DNA from 3 places in the Halomonas sp. 3F2F genome. Region 1 is predicted to be linked to each of the others. Evidence: riboswitches for the same ligand, from Rfam matches in the RefSeq annotation. Region 1 holds a riboswitch; each other region holds the start of a gene.
What was found. A riboswitch is a leader RNA that binds a small molecule or an ion and turns the genes downstream of it on or off. The one in region 1 is predicted to bind thiamine pyrophosphate.
Positions count from the first base shown of each region.

Region 2: it holds a riboswitch for thiamine pyrophosphate, as region 1 does, so the genes downstream of both, thiM (hydroxyethylthiazole kinase) here and tenA (thiaminase II) in region 1, are expected to answer to the same signal.
Region 3: it holds a riboswitch for thiamine pyrophosphate, as region 1 does, so the genes downstream of both, INT21_RS17220 (sodium:solute symporter) here and tenA (thiaminase II) in region 1, are expected to answer to the same signal.

Region 1 is NZ_JABUZE010000038.1:9,027-11,293, reverse strand. Features, by position in the region: gene INT21_RS04800 (DUF4062 domain-containing protein) at 1-353, opposite strand, end outside; TPP riboswitch at 863-1,021, shown strand; gene tenA (thiaminase II) at 1,100-1,798, shown strand; gene thiC (phosphomethylpyrimidine synthase ThiC) at 1,843-2,267, shown strand, end outside.
Region 2 is NZ_JABUZE010000182.1:80,551-82,817, forward strand. Features, by position in the region: gene thiE (thiamine phosphate synthase) at 1-277, opposite strand, end outside; gene thiM (hydroxyethylthiazole kinase) at 267-1,076, opposite strand; TPP riboswitch at 1,101-1,196, opposite strand; gene INT21_RS18705 (hypothetical protein) at 1,252-1,596, opposite strand; gene gloA (lactoylglutathione lyase) at 1,841-2,267, shown strand, end outside.
Region 3 is NZ_JABUZE010000170.1:15,275-17,541, reverse strand. Features, by position in the region: gene INT21_RS17225 (peroxidase-related enzyme) at 20-601, shown strand; TPP riboswitch at 701-808, shown strand; gene INT21_RS17220 (sodium:solute symporter) at 798-2,186, shown strand; partial or broken gene INT21_RS17215 (magnesium transporter CorA family protein) at 2,221-2,267, shown strand, end outside.

The DNA of each region.
Region 1 (2,267 bases):
TTCTTTCTGTTAGTGATAAATACGTGATGATCAGAATGCACTGAAGCTTCGACGAGTGCAAAAATGGGGATATTATTTCGAACTGCTTCCCGGTACTCATTGTTGGTAATAGATGAAATCTCGTCTTTATAGTTCCCACCCTGTCTTCCACCAATAATTAAAATAAATATTTGGCATGTTTCAACTTCTTTGAGGCAGGAGTCATGTGTATGTGAGCTTGGGCTATAAAAAACATCACCCTCATCAGACAAAACTGGTTCGTACCCAATGGTTCTCACGAAATATTTAAGATTTTCCCTTATGTGCTTTAGGTCATAGCATGTGGAACTTATAAAGACTCTCGGTATTGCCATTGTTTCTCCTAGACTCTAACAGTGATTATACACCCCGCTACAAAACCCCAATAAACGCGGCGACACATTCATTGGTTTTTTTCAGCTACCCAATTTGACTCTACCCCATCGATTCCCAAGAGGGCAAAGCCAATTTTGGCAGCATATCCAAAATTTGCGCGCTTACGTGTTTTTCCCTGCTCAAAATACTGTATTTATGAATAGTTACAAAAAGTGGCTCTTATGAAACTGATGGAACGCGTCAAGGCGATCCTGCGGGTCAAGCACTACAGCCTCCGTACTGAGAAAACCTATTGTTACTAAATTCGCTTTTTCATTCGATTTCACAACTTACGGCCCCCTGCCGCCCTGTCAGGCCATGAAGTGCAGTAATTTTTAGAGTGTCTAGCAATCGAGAGACGCGTGGCGGCGTTAGGTTAGCCAAGTACATCAACGTTTCTAAGAAGCCTACTATTCACTCACTATCCCCCTTGCATCTCTTCTCTCGTCCTCCTAGACTGCTTGGCACTAACTGCTTGACGGGGTGCCGGTGAATCCGGCTGAGATGGCGCAGGGCGTATCCTCTTGATACTGCCAAAGCGCTGGTCCCGCTGAACCTGATCCGGCTAATGCGCTGCTCCTATGACGAGCGCGCGGGTACCGGCGTAGGGATCAAGCGATGGCCTCGGCTTAGCTTCACGCCTCCTTCTGCGCCATTCCCTCGATCTCAACCGCCCACCTTCCGGATCATTACTACCGGAGGCACCATGGGCTACCGCTTTGCTGATCTTACTAATGCCTGCTATGACGACTGGCGCGCCTATATTGAGCACGATTTTGTCCGTCAGTTGGGTACCGCCGCGCTACCAGAAGCATCGTTTCGCCACTATTTGAAACAGGACTACCTGTTTTTGATTCACTTCGCCCGCGCCTACGCGTTGGCCGCCTATAAAAGCCCTACGCTGGCTGATCTGCGCCAGGCCCATGAAGGTTTAAAAGCCATTGTGGATGTGGAGCTGGGCCTGCACGTGGGCTTTTGCCAGGAGTGGGGGATTTCCGAGCAAGAGCTGGCGGAGCTTCCCGAAGCCAGAGCTACCTTGGCGTATACCCGCTACGTATTAGACACCGGCAATCGCGGCGACCTGCTCGATTTGCACGTGGCGCTGGCTCCTTGCTTAGTGGGCTACGGCGAAATCGCCAACTGGCTGAACGCTCAGCCTTCTACCCTACGCGGCAGCCAAAACCCGTTTGATGCCTGGATAGCGATGTACGAAAGCCAGGAGTTTCAGGCCGCCATGCAGGCAGAGCTTGAGTGGCTCAACGCCCGCCTGGCCGATGTTACCCCCGTCCGCTTTGCCGAGCTGAGCAAGATCTTCCGCGACGCCACGCGTCTGGAAATCGATTTCTGGCAGATGGGTCTGGATCTGATAGACAGCGATCTAACAGACAAAAGCCTCACCCATTAAGCCAACACAATAACCATAATCAACAACGAAGGAAGACGACCGTCATGACGAAGACTTTAGAAACTGAAACTTTAAAAGCTAAGACCTCAAAAAGTAAAACCAGCCACTTTTTAGCTGAAACCGCCCAAGTCGATGCCGCTGCTATTCAACCGCTGCCTGCGTCGCGCAAGGTGTACGTTGAAGGCTCACGACCCGATATCCGCGTGCCGTTTCGGGAAATCACTCTATCGCCCACTAAAACCAGCAGCATTGATGAAGAGAACCCGCCGCTACTGGTGTACGACACCTCTGGCCCTTACACCGACCCAGCCGCCAACAACGATTTACGCAAAGGCCTACCCGCCCTGCGCCGCGCCTGGATTGAAGAGCGCAACGATACCGAGTTCCTTGACGGCCCCACCAGTGAGTACGGCAATCGCCGCGCTAACGACCCCACGCTTGCTCAGTTGCGTTTTGATTTAACGCGCAC
Region 2 (2,267 bases), on a different contig from region 1:
GAACAGCCGTGTCGCTTTGCCCGACATGTAAGCCATCCGCTTGGCTGGCGAACGCCACGTTCAGGCGATCATTAATGATCAGAGGGACGCCACTGCCAGCCAACATCGCTTTGAGACGTTTGGCCTGGGCGATCATGTGCTCGTCACTAGCGTGTTTATCGCGTAATTGCACCATGGTAATGCCGCCCTGCACAGCAGCTTCAACCGTTTTTTCCAGACCCATGCCAGCGCACAGACCAGCATCGGTGACTAAATAGAGTGAAAGATCAAACGGCATGCACCGCCTCCCATTGAGCAAGGGTCGAAAGGTCGTCAGGGGATAACTGATACAGCGCGTCCAATAGCGCCACCTGGAAACTGCCAGGGCCTTGAGCCTGCTCGCCTGCACGGCTTCCAGCGAGGCTGAAACACGCCAAGGCGGCCAGGCTGGCCTCCAGCGGCTGCTCGTGGTTTGCGGCCACAAAGCTTGCGACCAGTGCACTCAAGCCGCAGCCCAAGGTCGTCACACGGGGCATCAGCGCATGCCCGCCTGTAAGACGATAATGTTCAGTGCCATCGGTAATGAAATCGCTCTCGCCAGTCACCGCCACCACACAGCGATGTTGCTGTGCCAGCGCAATGGCAGCAGTTGCCGCTTCTTGGGTGCTAGCCGTCGCATCAACCCCACGCCCCTGGTTGGCTAATCCGTTAAGTGCTTGTATTTCTGAGGCATTGCCACGAATAACGTTAGGCTGATAAGCCAGCAACGTCTCGCAAACACGCTGGCGAAATGCGGTAGCACCAACAGCCACAGGGTCAAGCACCCACGGAATATGGTTTTCATGAGCAGTGCGCGCGGCGACTGCCATGGCGTCAGCCCAAGGGGAAGAGAGGGTGCCAATATTAATCGATAGCGCGCCAGACATAGCCGTGAACTCCGCCACTTCTTCTTGAGCATGCAGCATGGCGGGGGAAGCACCTGTCGCCAATAGCAAGTTAGCGGTGCTATTCATCGCCACATAGTTGGTAATGCAATGTACCAGCGGTGTGGCAGCGCGCAAGTCGCGGAGATAATCGCCGAGTGGGCGTGAAGGCATAATATCCTCCCGGCTGGGAGGTGATGCAGCTGCACCACGACTCCCTACGCCGGTGTTATCCGGTTCAGGTTCAAAGGGTGCTTCTCAGCCCGTTAAGCAAGGGCGCCCCTGTCGTGATGGTACTATCCTTGGCTTAGGTCAATCTGTAAAGCCTGGGCAACGCTATGAGCAACTATCAACGAAACGAGATGCGTGTTCCGTAGGTGAGCATCTCATCAGGCGTCATCGCTTTACCCTCAACACCAATCATTTCATCGCCACACTGGTCGGCAAACGTAAGCACTCCATGAGTGAGGCCCAGCTGGCCAAGGGTGTCGCGAATTTCACCGGTGCCCAAAAACGTGCTGACATGACCCTCAGCATTGGTTAAATCAGAGACACCGTTCGCGTGATGGAAGCGAACCTTATAGATACCATCCATTGATTCAACTTCCACAATCGGTGAAAAGCCATTGTGTATGGCACGGGCTAACTGCTTTAACGTTATGTGGTCACCGAGGGTCATATCAATCGCAGTCATGGAAAACTCCTGTGGATGCCTCAAAGGTGGGGCATCGCTCATGTTGCGGGAACTGCTTTTTGTAAAGTTTATGAATAATAAGTGTAGGGTTTTTGTTTAGTATTGCCAGTGCGCTTAATGTGACACTGCGTTAGTGAAGCCTACATGCTTGTAAAGGCTGGTATTATGGCTCTAAAGCCCTCATGGTAAGCGGTAAGTGAGGCTCAATGGATTCAATGATCAGCATTAGCGACAGGAGAGCAAAATGAGTTTTCAAGGCGAACAACATTCCGGCGTCGCGCCCGTAGCGCCGCAAACCCAAGGGTTTCGCTTAAATCACACCATGCTGCGGGTGAAGGATCCCGAACGTGCGCTAGCGTTCTACTCTAAGGTCTTTGGAATGCAGGTGCTACGCCGATTGGATTTCGAAGAGATGCAGTTTTCGCTCTACTTCCTAGCCAATCTCGAAAGCAGCGATAACGTGCCAGAAGATACTCAAGCACGTACTGCCTGGACCTTCAGTCAGAAAGGCTTACTGGAATTGACGCATAACTGGGGCACAGAAGATCAGCAGGATTTTGCCTATCATGACGGTAACGCTGAGCCGCAAGGGTTTGGTCATATCTGCTTTAGTGTGCCTGACTTAGAAGCTGCCGAGGCTTGGTTTGATGAGCATGAAGTAACGTTTATCA
Region 3 (2,267 bases), on a different contig from region 1:
CAGCAAATGAGGTGTAACGATGACTAATCGACTTAGCCGTTTCCGTGTCCCAGAAACGCTGGATGAACTGCCTGACGATGTTCGCGATGCAATATTAAAAGTGCAAAGCAAGGCGGGATTTGTGCCCAATGTGTTCTTAATGCTGGCGCATCGCCCTGAGGAGTTTCGCGCTTTTTTTGCTTATCACGATGCTTTGATGGAACGTGAATCCGACACGCTGACTAAAGCTGAAAAAGAGATGATTGTTGTGGCTACCAGTGCTCGCAATCGTTGTCTCTATTGTGTTGTTGCCCATGGCGCGCTATTGAGAATTTATAGTAAAGACCCTTTAGTTGCTGACAATGTCGCTATCAATCATCTAGCGGCAGGGCTAAGCGAACGCCATCGTGTCATGCTGGATTTTGCATTGCACTGCGGGATTGAAGTTGGGGAGTTCTCTGCCACGTGGCAAACAGCATTAGAGAAAGTAGGTTTTACGCTAGAGGACTGTTGGGATATTGGCGCCATTGCTGCTTTTTTCGGCATGTCGAATCGATTAGTTACCATGACGGGTACGCCCCCCAATGAGGAGTTTTATTTGATGGGCCGCCTACCGCGTTAGCAGGATACAGACGCACATCTAGGCGTTACCCACGGATAAATTTTACTAACGCCCAGCCTTTACTAACGAGCCGCTTTCACCGAGGATAGCGTCTCCATTCACTGTCGCCAGGGGAGCCCGCAGCTGTTGGGCTGAGAATGCGCACTGCGCAGACCCTGGAACCTGATCCGGTTCATACCGGCGGAGGAAGTGCGACATGCCTTACCTAACGTCAGCCGTACTTGGTGCGGCGCTATTCTGTTTTGCTTTTCTGGGCCTGCGTGCACGTCATGTGCAGGGATCGCTTGATGACTATGTCACGGCGCGGAACTCGCAAACCGCTTCCACGCTTGGATTCTCCTTTTTAGCCTCGGGAATGGGCGCCTGGATTCTGTTTGCGCCGCCTGAAATTGGTGCCTTTGTTGGTCCGTTAGCGTTGGCAGGCTATGCCATTGGCTCTGCGCTGCCGTTTATCGTGTTGGGGTTGTACGGACCAAAAATTCGTCGCGCATTGCCAGAAGGCAGAAGCATTGCCGAATTCGCCCACGCTTGTTACGGCAAGGGGGTGCGTCATTGGGTGCTGCTGGTGTCCGTAGCCTACATGGGCTGTTTTTTAGCAGCGGAACTGACGGCGATAGGTGCTATTACCGCACTGCTTTCCGATGTGCCACCTGCACTAGTGATTATTGGCGTTGCGCTCACTACCTTGGTGTATACGGTGATTGGTGGGTTGCGCGCAAGCCTCGCAACGGATCGCTGGCAGGCATGGCTTTTGCTAGCCCTGTTATTGGCTGTGGGTAGCGTTGCGATTTGGCGGCTACCAGCCATGCCGAATGACGCCGTCATGCCCTCTATTCCTATCGCAAGCGCGCTGAGTGTTGCCCTGACGCTTGTGATTGCGGTGACCGCCGCCAATCTTTTTCATCAAGGCTATTGGCAGCGTGTGTGGGCTGCTCAGGATGACCAGAGCTTAGGCCGCGGTGCTTGGCTAGGCGGCGGGCTGACCGTACTGGTTGTGATGGTGATCGGCGGTGTCGGCATCATGGCCGCCATGAGCGGTGTTGCTTTGGGAGAGCCACCTATTCCTTTCTTTGCGCTGTTAACAGATGCGCCTGCCTGGGTGGCGTTACCTGCATTGGTGTTGGCAGTCACGCTAGTGACCTCAAGTGTCGATACGCTGCAAAACGGTATAGCGTCGCTGATAGTCGGGCGTGGCGGTGAACGACATGCAACATCTTTAACGACCGCACGTTGGATAACGGTCGCAATGATGGTGCCGGTGGTATTTATTGCCCTGCAAGGATTGTCAGTTCTACGGCTCTTCTTGATAGCCGACTTACTTTGCGCTGCCATCGTGGTGCCTGTGCTGCTTGGCCTGTGGCAACGTATGACGCCAGTGGCGGCGATTGGTGGCGGCATGGCTGGATTAGCAGGGGCAATACTGCCGGGGTGGCTAAGCCAGGGAAGCGTTACGGCTGGCATTATGGCGGCTACCTTTCCAGGCAGTATCCCAACGTTAGGGCCTTTTCTAGGGGCGTTACTGGCGTCTATTGTCGTCAGCGTTACACTGGCATACCTGCCTAATCGACGAAGCGTTAGGCCGTAACGTTAAGCCGTGAGCCAAATTAACAGGGACGATCATGATTCGCAGCCTGCTAACGACATCAGAAGGCGATGTGTGCGAAGG